3 regions of the Vibrio limimangrovi genome follow, and region 2 is predicted to be linked to each of the others. Evidence: predicted binding sites of a transcription regulator. Region 2 holds the regulator's gene; each other region holds the start of a gene.

Region 1 (5,978 bases), on a different contig from region 2:
CATTCAGGAACTCATCGACCAACTCCCAAAAGTGGTCCAGGTGATCTTCACTCTCTTTAGAGAAGCCGATAAAGCGTGTCCAGTTGCCAATCATAATTCCAGAAACAACCATCGCTAATGGACCTGATACGTGAATGTACTCTGCAAATGCGTAACCAGCGGTAGGTACGCCAATGGTAAGCAGTAGCTCCATTGAGTGATCATCCGTTGCACTAATTAAGTAGTGGAAGAGCAGGCCAAGTAAGAAACCGTAGAAAATACCGCCAATCGCTTCTTGTATAAATAACATGGTTACGCTTCCTACTGTAGGAGCTTCCGTACCAAACGCGATGGTGAATAAGGTGACAAAAATAACCAGACCGAAGCCATCATTGAACAACGATTCGCCTTCGATTTGTGTCGAGATACGTTTTGGAGCGTTTAACTTTTTAACAATAGCAAGCACTGCTATCGGGTCAGTTGGCGAAATTAATGCGCCAAATAACAAGCAGTAAACTAAGTCAAATTGAATGCCGATCAACGAGCAGATTCCGTAAAGGACAAAGCCGATAAAGAAAGTCGAAAATAGAGTGGCTCCAAGTGCTAATACCGTAATTTCCCACTTTTGATCTTTAAGGTTTGGGAGTTTAATACCCAGGCCACCGGCAAAAAGCAGAAATCCCAGAATACCTTTGAGCAAGAAGTTTTCGAAGTTGATGCTGGTTACTGTCTCTGTGGCTATTTCTGTGAGATGAAACCAGTTATTTTGACCTGCAATTAGAATGAGGAGTGAAAGTACCATTGAGCCAGCGGTAATGGCGATGGTGGTTTGCATCTTCCCGATCTTACTGTTTACAAAGGCTATTAGCATCGCAGCAGCGGAGAGAAAACATAAAGTATGATAGACCGACATTAGAACACTCTGTTTGTAACATTTTATGAATGGAATTTTCGGCTGATGCTGCTCAAATAGCAAACATTTTTTCGCGATTATTTGATAAGTTAAGAGGTCGATAAAATAATCATGATTTCCATATTTAGACGTCTAGACTCCTGAAGTTTGTGTGATAGGATGGACTCATAGTTAAAGGAACGAGGCTGTGCTGTGGGAAGTAATGTAAGACAACAGATTGAAGCTCAATTGAAGCAACGTATTCTTCTGATCGATGGTGGTATGGGAACCATGATCCAGGGATACAAACTTGAAGAGCAAGATTATCGAGGAGAACGCTTTGCAGATTGGCAATGCGATCTAAAGGGTAATAACGACTTGTTGGTGTTGAGTCAGCCTCAATTGATAAAGGAAATACATGGCGCTTATCTTGAAGCTGGTGCGGATATTCTAGAAACCAACACCTTTAATGCAACGACTATTGCGATGGCTGACTATGAGATGGAAAGCCTTAGCGAAGAGATAAATTTTGCCGCTGCCAAGTTGGCACGTGAAGTCGCCGATGAATGGACGGCAAAAACGCCAGATAAGCCACGTTATGTAGCTGGCGTACTTGGACCGACAAACCGTACCTGTTCAATCTCTCCAGATGTAAATGACCCTGGTTACCGCAACGTCAGTTTTGATCAGTTGGTTGAAGCCTACTCAGAGTCGACTCGAGCTCTGATTAAAGGTGGTTCAGACCTTATCCTCATCGAAACTATTTTTGATACCTTAAACGCTAAAGCGTGTGCTTTCGCAGTTGATTCGGTCTTTGAAGAACTGGGTATCGCTCTACCTGTCATGATCTCTGGCACCATCACTGATGCTTCTGGCCGTACTTTGTCAGGACAAACAACCGAAGCGTTCTACAACTCATTGCGTCATGTGAAGCCCATTTCTTTTGGCCTGAACTGTGCTCTCGGTCCAGACGAACTACGACCATATGTTGAGGAATTGTCCCGCATATCAGAATCTTTTGTATCTGCTCACCCTAATGCTGGGTTACCGAATGCATTTGGTGAATATGATTTGTCCCCTGAGGATATGGCTAAGCATGTAAAAGAGTGGGCTGAAAGTGGTTTCTTGAACCTGATCGGTGGCTGTTGTGGTACCACGCCTGATCACATTCGTCATATGGCAAAGGTAGTTGCAGAGGTGAAACCTCGTGAGTTACCTGATTTACCAGTCGCTTGTCGCTTGTCTGGCCTCGAGCCACTGACTATCGATAAAGATTCGTTATTTATTAACGTTGGTGAACGTACAAACGTCACTGGTTCTGCTCGCTTTAAGCGCTTAATCAAAGAAGAGCTATACGATGAAGCGCTCGATGTTGCCCGTCAGCAAGTTGAAAGCGGCGCTCAAATCATCGATATCAACATGGATGAAGGCATGCTTGATGCTCAGGCATGTATGGTTCGCTTCTTGAACCTGTGTGCTTCTGAGCCTGAAATCTCCAAAGTGCCGATCATGGTGGACTCTTCCAAGTGGGAAGTCATTGAAGCTGGCCTGAAGTGTATTCAGGGCAAAGGCATCGTGAACTCGATTTCTCTCAAAGAAGGGAAAGAGAAGTTTGTTGAGCAGGCTAAACTGATTCGCCGTTATGGTGCTGCGGTTATCGTCATGGCATTCGACGAAGTTGGTCAGGCGGATACCCGTGAGCGCAAAATTGAAATTTGTACCAATGCTTACCGTATTTTGGTTGATGAAGTAGGCTTCCCGCCAGAAGACGTTATTTTCGACCCGAATATCTTTGCGATTGCTACCGGTATCGAAGAGCATAACAACTATGCTGTTGACTTTATTGATGCGGTTGGTGACATCAAACGTAACTTACCACACGCGATGATATCGGGCGGTGTTTCTAACGTTTCCTTCTCTTTCCGTGGCAATAACTACGTTCGTGAAGCGATTCATGCTGTATTCCTTTACCACTGTTTTAAAAATGGTATGGATATGGGGATCGTCAACGCTGGGCAGCTGGAAATCTATGACAACGTACCTGAAAAGTTGCGTGAAGCGGTTGAAGATGTCGTACTGAACCGTCGTGATGATGGCACAGAAAGGCTGTTGGATATCGCAGCGGAGTATGCAGATAAAGGCGTTGGTAAAGAAGAAGATGCCGCAGCACTTGAATGGCGTACATGGCCGGTTGCAAAGCGTTTAGAACACGCGTTAGTCAAAGGGATTACCGAGTTTATCGTTGAAGATACAGAAGAAGCTCGCGTTAATGCCTCTAAACCACTAGAAGTGATTGAAGGTCCGTTAATGGACGGTATGAACGTGGTCGGCGACTTGTTTGGGGAAGGGAAAATGTTCCTGCCTCAAGTGGTTAAGTCAGCGCGCGTTATGAAACAAGCTGTGGCCCATTTAGAACCATTTATCGATGCTGAAAAACAGGTCGGTCAGACAAACGGTAAGATCTTACTCGCAACGGTGAAAGGCGATGTACACGATATCGGGAAAAATATCGTCGGTGTCGTTCTGCAATGTAACAACTACGAGATCATCGATCTTGGTGTTATGGTGCCGTGTGAAAAGATCCTAAAAGTCGCCAAAGAAGAGAACGTCGACATTATTGGTCTGTCGGGTTTGATTACCCCATCTTTGGATGAAATGGTTCATGTGGCTAAAGAGATGGAGCGTCTTGATTTTAATCTTCCGCTTCTGATCGGTGGCGCTACCACTTCGAAAGCGCATACTGCAGTTAAGATCGAACAGAATTATAAACATCCGGTTGTTTACGTGAACAACGCGTCACGAGCGGTAGGTGTTTGTACCTCCCTGTTGTCTGATGAACGCCGTCCTGCTTTCGTCGAAAAGTTGGATGAGGATTATGAGCGAGTACGTGATCAGCACAATCGTAAAAAGCCTAGAACCAAGCCGGTCACTCTTGAGGAAGCTCGTGCCAATAAAGTAGCTATCGATTGGGATACGTATACTCCTCCTGCTCCAAAGCAGCCGGGGATTCATATCTTTGATGATTTTGATGTCGCGACTTTACGTGAGTACATCGACTGGACGCCATTCTTTATGACCTGGTCACTGGTTGGTAAATATCCAACGATTTTCAAGCATGAAGAAGTTGGTGAAGAGGCTCAACGTTTGTTCCATGATGCGAATGAGCTACTTGATCGTGTCGAGAGTGAAGGTTTGATGCAAGCGCGAGGCATGTGTGGTCTGTTCCCTGCTGCGAGTGTGGGTGATGACATCGAAGTGTACACAGATGAATCGCGCACTGAAGTTGCTAAAGTTCTGCGTAACCTTCGTCAACAGACAGAAAAACCGAAAGGCTTTAACTACTGCCTGTCCGATTACATTGCACCAAAGGAATCCGGTAAGCTTGACTGGGTTGGCGCGTTTGCAGTAACAGGTGGTATTGGTGAGCGTGAACTGGCAGATGAGTACAAGGCTAAAGGTGATGATTACAACGCGATTATGATCCAAGCTGTGGCTGATCGTCTGGCGGAAGCGTTTGCAGAATATCTGCACCAGCATGTACGTAAAGAGATCTGGGGTTATGCTGAGGATGAGAACTTATCCAACGATGACCTTATCCGTGAAAAGTACCAAGGTATTAGACCTGCACCAGGCTACCCGGCATGTCCTGAGCATACGGAAAAAGGGCCGTTATGGGAGCTTCTCAATGTCGAAGAGAACATTGGCATGTCATTAACTTCTAGTTACGCGATGTATCCAGGAGCTTCTGTATCGGGTTGGTATTTCTCTCATCCGGATTCTCGTTACTTTGCGATCGCACAGATTCAGGAAGATCAGCTCGAAAGCTATGCTCAGCGTAAAGGCTGGGATAGGCTAGAAGCAGAAAAATGGTTAGGCCCGAACATTAACGGCTAAACCATCGAAAACAAAGGGCTGCCATTTTGGCAGCCCTTTGTTTTTCTGTATGTCGATAAAATCGATATTATCGCTCAAACAATTCTTCGTGCAGCTTTTGAATCGCTTGTTGTGATTCTGATTTATGCAGAAGGAAACACAAGTTATGTGGGCTAGCTCCGTAGCAAATCATTCGCAGGTTAAAGTCTTCCAGCGTGCCGAAGACTTGCTTCGCATAGCCTTTCGTACCACTCATGTTGTTACCGATAAGAGCGACTAAACATAGGTCGTGCTCGACTTCTACTTTACACAGCTCCTCCAGCTCTTCTCGAGCCGCTTGAGGTAATTTTGGTGCGCCACCAGCGGTATCGGTTTGATCTAGAGTTAACGAGACACTGATCTCTGACGTAGTAATCAGGTCGACCGAAATTTTGTGTTTAGCCAGAATTTCGAACACTTTAGCCAGAAAGCCGTAGGCGTGGAACATGTTTGCACTACGCAGAGTGACCATCGTTTGGTTGCAACGCAAAGCGAGAGCGCGGTAAAGCGGAGAGCTTTCCACTTTATGGCGTATCCAGGTGCCACCTGCTTCTGGATCTTTTGAGGATCCCACAAAGACCGGGATATCATGACGCAGTGCCGGAACCAATGTCGAAGGATGGAGGATCTTAGCACCAAAGTTCGCCATTTCTGACGCTTCGCTAAAGCTGATTTCAGGGATTGGAGACGCTTTCGGCGCAATACGCGGATCAGTCGTGTAGATGCCAGGGACATCCGTCCAAATCTCTAAGCCAGAAGCTTTAACACCTTCAGCAATAAGCGCAGCACTGTAGTCACTACCACCACGACCCAATGTGGTTGTATTACCTTCCTCATCCGAACCGATAAAGCCCTGAGTCACAACCACAGACTGTTTACATACCGGAACGAGTTTCTCTTGAGCTAGCTGATAGATAGCTTCGACATCAGGTTCTGCTCGGCCGAAGTTGTTATCGGTTCTCAGCACTTCACGAATATCGAAACGCACCGCATTAATGCCTCGTTCTCTCATAAGCTGAGCCAGAATATGGGTAGACATTAGTTCACCACATGCTACCAAGTGGTCAGTCAGCTTAGTGCTTGCTTGAATTGATGCCGCTTCAGCAAGGCTGGTTACGGTATCCAGAATCGCGTATACCTCAGCGGTAGCTTCGGCAGCATCTCTTAACTGATCTAAGATGGCATCATGAATTTC
Region 2 (5,978 bases):
CTTTTGACACCTTCTCATTTGCTTCTACATTTAAATGAAGCCCAAAAAGAGGAGGGGTTTGTTCATGAAAGGCGATCCAATCATAATTCAACATCTCAACAAAGTGCTCGGTAACGAGCTCGTCGCTATAAATCAATATTTTCTCCATGCACGTATGTACAAAGACTGGGGCTTAAAGCATCTGGCTGATAAGGAATATCATGAGTCCATTGATGAAATGAAGCATGCAGATCATCTCATCGAACGTATTTTGTTTTTGGAAGGCTTACCGAACCTGCAAGATCTCGGCAAGCTGATGATTGGCGAAGATACTAAAGAAATGCTCGAAAGCGATCTTAAATTAGAAATGGCTGCTATTCCTGATCTAAAAGATGCGATAGCGTATGCAGAAGATATCAGGGACTATGTTTCGCGCGATCTTTTCCAGGATATTCTCGAGGATGAAGAAGAGCATGTGGATTGGCTTGAAACTCAACTTGGCCTGATTGAAATGACTGGTATTGAAAATTATCTACAAGCACAGTATGTGGATGAAGAATAATTAACTAGTGCTCCTTGGGTAGTGTTTACAAATCCATACCTTACAACAGAGCGCCTGACTTAAAAGTCAGGTGCTCTGTATCATTATCTGGTCTAATCTCATTTTATTGTCGCTGTTTTAAGGATTTTACTCGCAATCTTACCTTTGAAGATTGACTTCGATCCTTTAGAATTTATTCCCCCTTACCTAAAAATAAATAGAGAACCCCCCTCATGTCTGAAGACAAAGCAGTAACTCCAGAACAACAACAACGCCAACGAGCTCTTGACTACCATGCTTACCCGACCCCAGGGAAAATTGCAGTCGAGTTAACAAAACCAGCAGAAACCGCAGGTGATCTCGCTTTAGCTTACAGCCCTGGTGTTGCTGAGCCTGTGCGTGAAATCGCTCAAAATCCTGAAAACGTGTATAAGTACACTGCGAAAGGGAACATGGTTGCCGTCATTTCTAATGGTACAGCTATTCTTGGTTTGGGTAACCTTGGCCCTCTTGCTTCTAAACCTGTAATGGAAGGTAAAGCGTTACTGTTTAAGCGTTTTGCTGGCCTCGACTCTATTGATATCGAAGTAAAACACCGCACGATTGATGAGTTCGTAAATACTGTTGCGAGCATTGCTGATACATTCGGTGGTATCAACCTAGAAGACATCAAAGCTCCGGACTGTTTTGAGATTGAAAAGCGCCTTATCGAGCGTTGTGACGTTCCTGTCTTCCATGATGATCAGCACGGCACAGCAATCGTAACCGCTGCAGGTATGCTGAATGCGATCGAGTTGCAAGGCAAGAAACTTGAAGATTCGACAATCGTATGTCTAGGTGCTGGCGCTGCTGCTGTTGCGTGTATGGAGCTACTGATCAAATGTGGCGCAATGCGTGAAAAGATTTACATGCTGGACCGTAAGGGTGTGATTCACACTCGTCGTGATGATCTTAATGAGTACAAACAGCTATTCGCGAATAACACGGATAAGCGTACTCTGGAAGATGTTATCGAAGGTGCTGACCTGTTCCTTGGTGTTTCAGGCCCGAACCTACTACCAGCAGAAGCGCTTAAACTGATGGCAGACAAGCCAATTGTATTTGCGTGCTCTAACCCTGATCCGGAAATCAAGCCAGAGCTTGCACACGACGTTCGTAAAGACTTGATCATGGGCACTGGACGCAGTGATTACCCGAACCAGGTAAACAACGTGCTTTGTTTCCCATTCATCTTCCGTGGCGCTCTTGATGTGCGTGCAAGTGAAATTAATGATGAAATGAAGCTTGCCGCTGTCGAAGCCATTCGTGAACTGGCGAAAGAGCCTGTACCAGAAGCCGTACTGAAAGCAGCTGGTGTGGAAAAGCTGGAGTTTGGTACTGACTACATTATTCCTAAGCCAATGGACGCTCGTTTGTTGCCTCGTGTAGCAAAAGCAGTAGCTCAAGCAGCCGTTGACTCTGGTGTTGCTCGCATTGAGATGCCAGAGAACTACATGGCAGAGTAATTCTCCGCTGTAAATAAGGTACAAAAAATGGGACGCATAGCGTCCCATTTTTTATTGGATTCTTTTAGTACTGGAAGCGGAAAAACTGATCCCTGTATTCCATTCGCTACCAACTACTCGTCGTCAAACGACTCAAACTCGATACCCATTGCTGTCATCAGCGCTTTAGCTTCTGTAGGAATATCGTCAGGGCGATCTTTACGAAGGTCCTCATCCGTAGGAAGCGGTTGGCCTGTGTACGCGTGCAGGAAGGCTTCACATAGGAGTTCGCTGTTGGTAGCGTGGCGTAAGTTGTTGATCTGACGGCGAGTACGCTCATCAGTTAGCACTTTTAAAACTTTCAGCGGAATCGATACAGTGATTTTTTTTACTTGTTCGCTTTTCTTTCCATGCTCAGCATACGGGCTAATGTATTCGCCATTCCAGTCAGCCATTGCGTACCTTCATATTTGTAATAGGTTAAAAATAATTGAGGTGCTGATTTTAGCTGCATTTACTGCCATAAGCAAAGACATATAGACGTCTAGAAGTGTTGACGTCTCAATTTTTGACGAGTAAAGTGACAGGAACAGTAAGCGAGTGTGCAATTCATTGAATCTGCGATTTAGATATAGCGCATTCCTATTTAGAAGTCACCATCTGTGAAAGGATACACCCATGAGCATCCGTAAGCCTGCGACCATTGCTGTACGCACTGGTATCGAATCCGACACTCAATACCACGCTGTCGTTCCACCAATTTATCTATCGACAAACTATGGCTTTCCAGCGTTTGGCGAAGTGCCTAAGTACGATTATACGCGCTCAGGTAACCCAAACCGTGGCTTGTTAGAAAGTGCGCTGTCTGAGCTTGAATCAGGAAAAGGCGCGGTAGTTACTAACTGTGGTACGTCTGCGTTGAACTTATGGGTTTCTGCTTTCATTGGTCCTGACGATCTGATTGTCGCCCCACATGACTGCTATGGTGGTACTTACCGTCTTTTCAATACTCGCGCCAACAAAGGCGACTTCAAGGTGTTATTTGTTGATCAATCCGATGAACAGGCGCTTGATGCCGCTTTAGCGCAAAAGCCAAAGCTTATCTTGATAGAAACACCGTCAAACCCTCTTGTTCGCGTCGTGGATATTGCTGCTGTATGTGAAAAGGCTAAGCAAGTCGGCGCGTTGGTTGCAGTAGACAATACCTTTTTGACACCGGTGTACCAAAAGCCGTTAGAACTGGGTGCGGATTTTGTTATTCACTCCACGACGAAATACATCAATGGTCACTCAGATGTGATTGGTGGCGTAGTGATTACAAAAACACAAGAGCATGCAGAAGAGCTGGCATGGTGGGGTAATTGTATCGGTGCGACAGGCACGCCATTCGATAGTTACATGACGTTGAGAGGTATCCGTACGTTAGGTGCTCGTATGCGAGTGCATGAAGAGAGCTCTCAGCAAGTGCTTGCATACCTGAAACAACAATCGCTGGCCGCGAAAATTTATCATCCAAGTCTGCCTGAACACCCAGGACACGAGATTGCGAAGAAACAACAGTCCGGTTTTGGCTCAATGCTGAGTTTTGAGTTTGGTGGTTCATTTGAACAGCTCAAAGTGTTCGTTAAAGAGCTGCAGTTGTTCTCTCTTGCTGAATCATTAGGTGGGGTAGAGAGTTTGATTTGTCATCCAGCGTCTATGACACATCGTGCGATGGGCGAAGCTGCGCTGGCAGAGGCTGGTGTATCACAGCAATTACTGCGTCTTTCTGTCGGCCTCGAAGATGCACAAGATCTGATTGCTGACCTAGAGCAAGCTTTCACTAAATCAGCAAAGCAATAGGAAACAATAATAATGACTGTACAACGTCAGCTACATAAATTTGGTGGTAGCAGCTTAGCGAATCCTGAATGCTACTTGCGTGTTGCGGGTATCCTTAAAGAGTATTCAGCAGAAAATGACCTGGTCGTGGTATCCGCTGCAGGCAAAACTACGAACCGCCTGATTGAGTTTCTCGAAGGTTTAGACAAAGATGGCCGAATCGCTCATGAAGCGTTACAAGGCTTAAGACAGTTTCAAACTGGTCTCGTCGAAGAGTTGTTGGAAGGTGAAGCGCAAACACACCTGTTGGCCACTTTACAAGATGAGTTCAGTACCTTGGCTGAACTGACCTCTCCGCTTACCGAAGCACAAAAAGCGGCAGTATTAGGACACGGCGAAGTATGGTCTTCTCGTTTGCTGGCGGCATTATTGACTCAGCAGGCATTACCTGCAGTTGCGCAAGATGCGAGAGCGTTTTTACGAGCGGAAGCCGGGACACAGCCAGAAGTCGACCGCGCCCGTTCATACCCGCTTATTAAAGAAGTACTGGCTCAGCATAGTCATAAACGAGTGATTATTACCGGTTTCATGGCGCAAAATGACCAGGGTGAAACCGTTCTGCTTGGGCGTAATGGTTCCGACTATTCTGCGACAGTGATCGGTGCGCTTGCGGAAGTCAGTACGGTCACGATCTGGAGTGATGTAGCGGGTGTTTATAGCGCTGATCCGCGTTTAGTGGCAGAGGCGTGTTTATTGCCACTCTTGAGATTGGATGAAGCCAGTGAGCTTGCACGTCTGGCAGCGCCTGTACTGCACAGCCGAACGCTTCAGCCAGTGGCGCAAAGTACTATGGATTTAAGTCTCAAATGCAGCTATCAGCCTGAGTCGGGCTCGACTCGCATTGAACGCGTGCTGGCTTCTGGACGTGGAGCAAAAATTATTACGTCATTGGATGATGTGTTGTTAGTGCAGTTGTCATTCCGAGCCGGTCATGATTTCAATAAAAAGCAAAGCGATGCGCTTAAGTCACTTCAGCGTGCTCAGTTAGAGCCTCTGGCTTTTGAACTCCAGCCAGAGCAACAGATTCTGCGATTAGCCTATACCTCCGAAATTGCTGGCGGTGCGTTGAAGTTCTTACAAGCGTCGGACTTCGATGCAGAAATTACGCTTCAGGAGGGGTATTCTCTGCTTGCTGCTGTAGGAGCCGGAGTAACGACAAATGCGAGCCACTGTTTTGGTTTCCAACAAAAATTAAAAAACTCACCTGTCGAATTTATCTCTGAAACTGATTCTGGATTAAGTCTGGTGGCAGTATTACGCAGCACGAATACCGCAGAGTTGGTTCAATCGATTCACACCCAGTTATTTCAGGCACAAAAGCGCGTTGCTGTTGCGTTATGTGGTAAAGGTAACATTGGCTCAAGCTGGCTGAACTTATTCGCTTCTCAGAAGAGTGAGCTAGAAAAACGCCATGGCATGAGTTTCGACTTGGTTGCTGTGGTTGATAGCCAGAAGTTCTGGTTTGATGATCAGGGTATCGACGCCACCAAAGTATCAGCACTATTTAACGATGAAAGTGTGGAGAACGATGGTTCTTGGCTGACTCGCCTCGGGGCGCTGCAGAATTATGACGAAGCCGTTGTGCTTGATGTTACCGCGAGTAAGGAACTGGCTCAGAGTTATATCGATATTGCGCAGCAAGGTATTCACCTGATCTCCGCGAATAAAGTGGCCGGATCTGCGGATAGTCAGTACTACCATCAGGTGCAGGATGCCTTTGCTAAAATAGGGCGTCACTGGCTCTACAACGCTACGGTAGGGGCTGGGTTACCAATCAATCATACGGTTCGTGACCTGCGTGAGAGTGGTGATGAGATTGTCGCTCTCTCAGGCATTTTTTCCGGAACGCTTTCGTGGTTGTTCCAGCAGTTCGATGGCACGGTTCCGTTCAGTGAACTGGTCGATTTGGCGTGGCAGCAAGGTCTAACGGAACCAGACCCTCGCTCTGACTTAGATGGTTCAGATGTGATGCGTAAACTGGTGATACTCGCACGTGAATCTGGTCTGGATATCGAACCGGGTAGCGTGAAAGTTGAATCGCTTGTTCCAGCGGAGCTGCGTGATCTGAGTGTGGATGAGTTCTTTGATAACAG
Region 3 (5,978 bases), on a different contig from region 2:
ATCGACAAAATCAATGCCGAGTTGGTTGCTGTCATCCCCAACAATCCAGGATCCATCTTTGGCTTCATTTGCAATAAATATCATTCCGCCCATTGATAGAGAATTTGAGCGCATATCCTTCAGTTCCAAGAGTACCGTTTCATTGTTTGAACCGACTTGAAATGCCTTCTGACCATACGATCCATCTAGTAATCTAATTCCTGCGTAGTTAGTCGAGCTCGCTATACTATGAAACTCTTGTTTTAAAGATTGGATATTCTTCTGAATCGCTTGCCTGTCACTTTTTGAATTTGCTCCATTAGCCGCTTGTAAAGACTGGGCTCTCATATCCTGGAGAATATTAGACATTTCTCGCATAGATCCTTCAGCCGTCTGTACTATTGCGACGCCATCACCGACATTTTTGACAGCAACATCCAGGCCACTACTTTGTGCATTCAATCGATTCGCAATTTGTAGCCCCGCCGCATCATCTTTAGCACTACTTATATTTTTTCCCGAAGAAAGTTTGGCTATTGAAGAATTAAAATCATTAGAAGCGTCAGCAATGTGGCGTCGTGCTACTAACGCTGCTGTGTTGTTGTGTAGGCTCAATGTCACGCATAGCCCTCCTTCCATTATTACCGATAAAATTATGGAACTAAAATCTCATTTTTATTGTCGGCAATAACCACCAATACTTTAAAAGTTTTTGCATAATAGTTTTTATACTTCAACCAAAAACCATTCATTATTTTAATATTATTGATCTTTATAAAATATTCGACCAGTCAGCTAGTCATACAACCAAATGATGAGTTTTCACTGGAGGGTTCGCGGGGATGAGGGGAAAGATAGCGTAAAGCATGTGGTCAGAGTAAACCTTGCCGCCAGATAGATTATGCCGCAATTCAAAGCTTCGGAAGTACGCCAAATACTAAAGGCGTAGCGAATTCTCACCTCCTACGCCTTTTTGCTGTTCACAAGTGTGGTTCAGTTGCAAATCCAACAATAGTGAGCTTCAGACTCACAGGTCAGAAACTGCCGCCTAATCGCTATATTCAAATAACATCGCTTCCATCGCTAATGAATCAGAATACGCTGCCTGCCATTTTTCGACCGCTAAATCTTCAAACTCTGTGTTAGCACATTGTCCACGATAGCGAATGCCATAACTACCCTGTTCGTACGCGCTGTCTGGTGAACAATAGCTAGATATTCCAGTTACATAGCCTTTCTTATATTGCTGGAGCTCCTCTTCTCCTAAATCACTTAACGTTACGAGTTCAACTCTTGCTCGCTGGTAGTTGCCTTGCTGACCATCAATCAAACCAACGCTGTACCATTCACCAGATTGCGCCAACATAGATTGTTCTGAAACAGATGAGCATCCGATTAGGATGTAGCTCATTAAAATTAAGAGTGGTAATTTCACTGTAACCTCCCTGTACCAACCATCAATGATATGTTTCGTACGACCCAAATTGAGTATAGAACATGGTGTAGAACCGGGAACGAAGACTTAGAAACTTATGTTGATGCAACGGAATGCAAACACTGTGATCAAAATATTGACGCGACTTATAATCGTGCTAGATTAGCCATATAGACGTCCAAAAAACATGAATGGAGTTATTATGGAAAGTTTTCGTCACCTCAAAAAACTGTATCTTGTCGTTTTAGCAGCGTTTAGCTTAACGGCATGCGGGCAAAAAGAAGATTCAGTCATCAAAGTTGGCGCAACGGTTGGCCCTCATGCGCAAGTTGCAGAGGCTGTCGCCAAAGAAGCAGCGAAACAAGGACTAAAAGTAGAAGTGGTCGAATTCTCTGATTACGTGACTCCAAACGCAGCTTTAAGCGATGGAAGTATCGATATCAACAGCTATCAGCACCAGCCATTTTTAGACAATTTCAACAACAGCCATAACTCTCACTTGGTTTCTATCGGCAAATCTATCCTGATGCGCATGGGCATTTACTCGAACAAGTATCGCTCTCTCGAGGAGCTGCCTGACCATGCTCGTATTGCGATACCTAACGATCCAACCAATGGTGGTCGAGGCCTTCTCCTTCTTGCCGACGCTGGCTTAATTGAGTTAAAACAGGGCATTGGACATAAAGCAGCATTAACAGATATCACTGCTAATCCCAAATCGTTGCAGATCGTTGAGGTGGATGCCGCTCAACTGCCAAGAACACTGGACGATGTGGATGCTGCAGCTATTACGATGAATTACGTCATGTCTTCCGGTCTTGATCCGAAGAAACAGAGTATCTATCTGGAATCTAAAGAAGCGCCTCTAGCCGTTATGGTTATCGCGACCCGCGAAGCGGATAAAAACAAAGAAGAGTACAAAAAGTTTGTTTCTATCTATCAGTCTCAGGCGATTCGCGACTACTTAGACGAAGCATTTAAGGGAACGATTGAGCCAGCGTTCTAACGCTTAGCCTAATAACTCCCGCTAGAAAATCACTACTTCGCCACTTTTATTCATTGATTGACCCGAAAGATTTTAAAAAGGCTCGTGGATATATCCATGAGCCTTTGTTGTTTAGATAAGTCAGAATGACCACGTGGAATAAACTACGCCTGACCAGCACTTTGTTGGCGTTCCGCTTCCATTCTCATCTCAAGATATTGCTGGGTCGCCAAAACTAAATCAGGGCGATTGATCAATTTCCAAAGAAAGAATGGAGGAATAAGAAAAGCAATAAAATAGAATGATTCACTAAAAAATATCGCTGCGATAGAACTCTGATGCTCAAAAAATGCCGTCAGTGCGAATAGATCCAGCATGATGCCCAACACGCCAAAAACGACACAGATCACAATGGCTAATCCCAATAGCTCTCTAATGAAGTATTTAAAGGCCATGATACTAATTCCTTCTAGTAGTATGTCAGACCAAAATACTCCTCTCACTGCACTCTTAGCTTGATTAAGGTCAATTTCGATTAACACAGATAAGAACTTAGTTTTATAAAAACTGACTGCTACTAAATATTGCGGCTATAAGAGCAATATGGGGCCCTATCCGTCTCACAAGCTAGATTAAGTTCACATTTACTTCGTTTTCTTAACACAAATGACAAGATTAACTCCGCCATTACTCTTAAATGACATTCTTCTCTTTTTTAATACTAACCTTTGTATCAAATAGTAGAACAAACAAAAGAGGCAATATGAAAAAGTACACCTATCCAATCCTAGCAATTACAGGCGGTCTGATACTGGCTGGTTGTAATGGCGGCGACTCTTCGTCAGATGCAGCGACTTTTTCTCTAGCAGTTTCCGATGCGCCTGTCGACGATGCAAACAAAGTGGTTTTGGCATTTGAAGATGTCGTATTAATCCCATTCGATCCTGAAACAGGTGAGAAAACTGGCGACGCTATCATTATGAACGTCAGTGAAGACGGTGCATTACGTCAAGTAGACCTTATGCAGTATCAAGGTAGCAATGCAGAAACCATCATTAGCGAGCAAACTATCGCACCTGGCGATTATGCAATGTGCTTGTACGCAAAAGATGGCAGACAGCTAAACGACACAACACTTTCTTACGTAGAAAAAACCGACGGTACAGTAAAAGGCCTCGTAGTTAACAGCCGTGGTAGCTGTTATGGAACTAAGCCTGATACCAGCGATCAAGGTCGCCTGAAGTTCTCGCAAAAAGGTCAGTACGTGACAGTACACACAGGCCACAACAGCTACGTCGTAGAGTTTGATTTGCGTAAAGGTCTGGCCGACCCAACGGGTCAGGATCATATGAACATGAACTCGAATGCGGTGAGCTTGGTTAACGCATCAGAGGCTGGCCATATTGGAGGCGAAGTAAACCCGATACAATACCAGGCCTGTGAAGCAGACAGTGCAGCGTGGAATGCTATCAACGATGTTCCAGCGGTACACTCTGTTTACCTGTATGCAGGTGAGATGGATAGCAGCACGATGGGTGACTTAGGCGCACCTGCTGAATTTAACACCCCCGTAGCGATTGCTGCTGTAAATCAGACTGAAGATGAGCTGGGTAATCTAACGTACGACTACGAGTTCGGCTATATAGGTCCGGGTACCTACTCTATCGGTTACACGTGTACTGCATACATTGATACTCCGGATGCGCATGAAGCTTCTGAAGACGGTTTCTTGATGTACCAACACTATACGCCTGTAGAAGTGGTTGAGGGTGAACACACAGAACAAGACATCTACCCGATTCTGTAGTTCTCACACATAGAATAGAGAAAGCCGCTTACTGGTTTGTAAGCGGCTTTTTATTTTGGTCAGTCAGACATTAACTGGCGGACAGCTCTGCCAGTCGCTTCGCGGCGCGGCTATGGCGAACCATCAAGTCCTGTAAATCCACACCGATCACTTCACCATCATGGACCCGCCATTGGCCAGCGACCATCACTCGGTCAGCCTGTTGTGCGCCACATAGCAGTAAAGCAGCCAGCGGATCATGACTCCCAGAGAAGCGAATGTCATCCAGCTTAAACATAGCAATATCAGCCTGATAACCGATGTTTAGTTCTCCAATATCTTGTCGTCCCATCGCAAGAGCAGATCCTTTTGTCGCCCAGCGCAGAGCATCAAAATGCGTTACTTTTGCTGAGCCATACTGAAGGCGTTGCAGGTACATCGCCATACGGACTTCAGCAATCATATTGGAGCCATCGTTTGAGGCAGAACCATCCACGCCAAGACCAACTTTCACACCGGCCTGTTCGAGCTCCAAGTTTTTACACATACCAGAGGCCAGCATCATATTGGATGTCGGACAATGACTGACCCCAACGCCCGCTTTACCTAATCGTAGAATCTCTTCAGAGTTAAAATGAATACCATGAGCCAGCCAGGTCCGCTCGTTTAACCAGCCAACATCTTCAAGGTAATCGACCGGACGTAATCCAAACTGCTTGATACAGAAGTTCTCTTCATCAATGGTTTCACACAAGTGGGTATGCACCATGACATTCTCATCTTGAGCGATTCGCGCAGTCTCTTTCATCAGATCAGTAGTCACCGAGAATGGGGAACATGGCGCAAGCGCTATTTGAATCATCGCGCCATCATGGTCTTGGTGATATTCATTGATCAGTCTTTTGCTGTCATCGACAATCGTTTGCTCTGTTTGAATAGTATGCCTTGGCGGTAAACCGCCCTGATCTTCCCCCAAACTCATTGAACCCCGAGTAAAAATAGCGCGTACGCCAAGGTTATGTGCAGCTTCAACTTGCAGATCGATGGCATGTTCCAGGCCATTGGGTAATAAGTAGTGATGATCCGAAGCGGTCGTGCACCCTGAACGCATAAGCTCAACTAAAGACAATTCAGTGGCGACACTCATCATTTCCTGGTCAAGGTTCGCCCACACCGGATAAAGGCTTTTCAACCAGTGAAACAGCTCTTTATTGAGAGCATCGGGATAAGCGCGAGTCAAAGTTTGATAAAAGTGATGGTGGGCATTGATTAGCCCTGGAGTGATAACGTGCTGGCTAGCGTTGACCACAGAATCGAACTTGGTGTCAGGCGTAGCATTGAGTGCCACCAGCTCAACAATTTTGTTTCCGCGAATCACCAGACCTCCGCGAGCGTCCTGCTCATTGCCAGTGTAAATCGCGAGTGGATTCTTAATCCAGATTGTTTCCATTCATAAATATCCTTAGCCGTTTCAACCATTTCAGGGGAATCGGACTTGTACCCACATCTTCACAAGAGAAGATGTTGAGTGGTTTTATTTGATTAAAAATACCGATATGACGGCATGTAAAGAGCCCAAATAATGAGCCGTAACTACCATAACATAAGCCAATCTAAAACGAACAAAAATTCCGCCCCGACCTCTGAATCTAACCTCAGCGTTCAATAAATCGTCACCCTTTTGTCACCAAAAGCTCACTATTTTGCCGCTGAACTGTCATCTGCAATTTCTACTATCCGATAAGCAACTCATACTCTGAGGTTAATATGGATAGCTCTACCCCTTTTCGTCT

The links. Region 2 encodes MetJ, which represses methionine synthesis genes. Its sites were predicted from a motif close to TTAGACNTNTANANGTCTAA; they were not measured.
Region 1: the regulator MetJ is predicted to act here: its motif matches at 1,017-1,036, upstream of metH (methionine synthase).
Region 3: the regulator MetJ is predicted to act here: its motif matches at 1,577-1,596, upstream of ACWYU8_RS15850 (MetQ/NlpA family ABC transporter substrate-binding protein).

Annotation. Positions count from the first base shown of each region.
Region 1 covers NZ_JBSUGF010000015.1:107,494-113,471, reverse strand. Annotated here, with positions in the region: gene ACWYU8_RS19080 (cation:proton antiporter) at 1-892, opposite strand, end outside; gene metH (methionine synthase) at 1,085-4,765, shown strand; gene lysC (lysine-sensitive aspartokinase 3) at 4,833-5,978, opposite strand, start outside.
Region 2 covers NZ_JBSUGF010000021.1:682-6,659, forward strand. Annotated here, with positions in the region: gene bfr (bacterioferritin) at 65-541, shown strand; gene ACWYU8_RS20920 (malic enzyme-like NAD(P)-binding protein) at 754-2,025, shown strand; gene metJ (met regulon transcriptional regulator MetJ) at 2,139-2,459, opposite strand; gene ACWYU8_RS20930 (O-succinylhomoserine (thiol)-lyase) at 2,683-3,846, shown strand; gene ACWYU8_RS20935 (bifunctional aspartate kinase/homoserine dehydrogenase II) at 3,859-5,978, shown strand, end outside.
Region 3 covers NZ_JBSUGF010000011.1:100,126-106,103, reverse strand. Annotated here, with positions in the region: gene ACWYU8_RS15860 (flagellin) at 1-600, opposite strand, end outside; gene ACWYU8_RS15855 (DUF2799 domain-containing protein) at 1,028-1,414, opposite strand; gene ACWYU8_RS15850 (MetQ/NlpA family ABC transporter substrate-binding protein) at 1,617-2,420, shown strand; gene ACWYU8_RS15845 (D-fructose-6-phosphate amidotransferase) at 2,564-2,854, opposite strand; gene ACWYU8_RS15840 (DUF4382 domain-containing protein) at 3,163-4,206, shown strand; gene ACWYU8_RS15835 (8-oxoguanine deaminase) at 4,277-5,635, opposite strand; gene ACWYU8_RS15830 (lysophospholipid acyltransferase family protein) at 5,953-5,978, shown strand, end outside.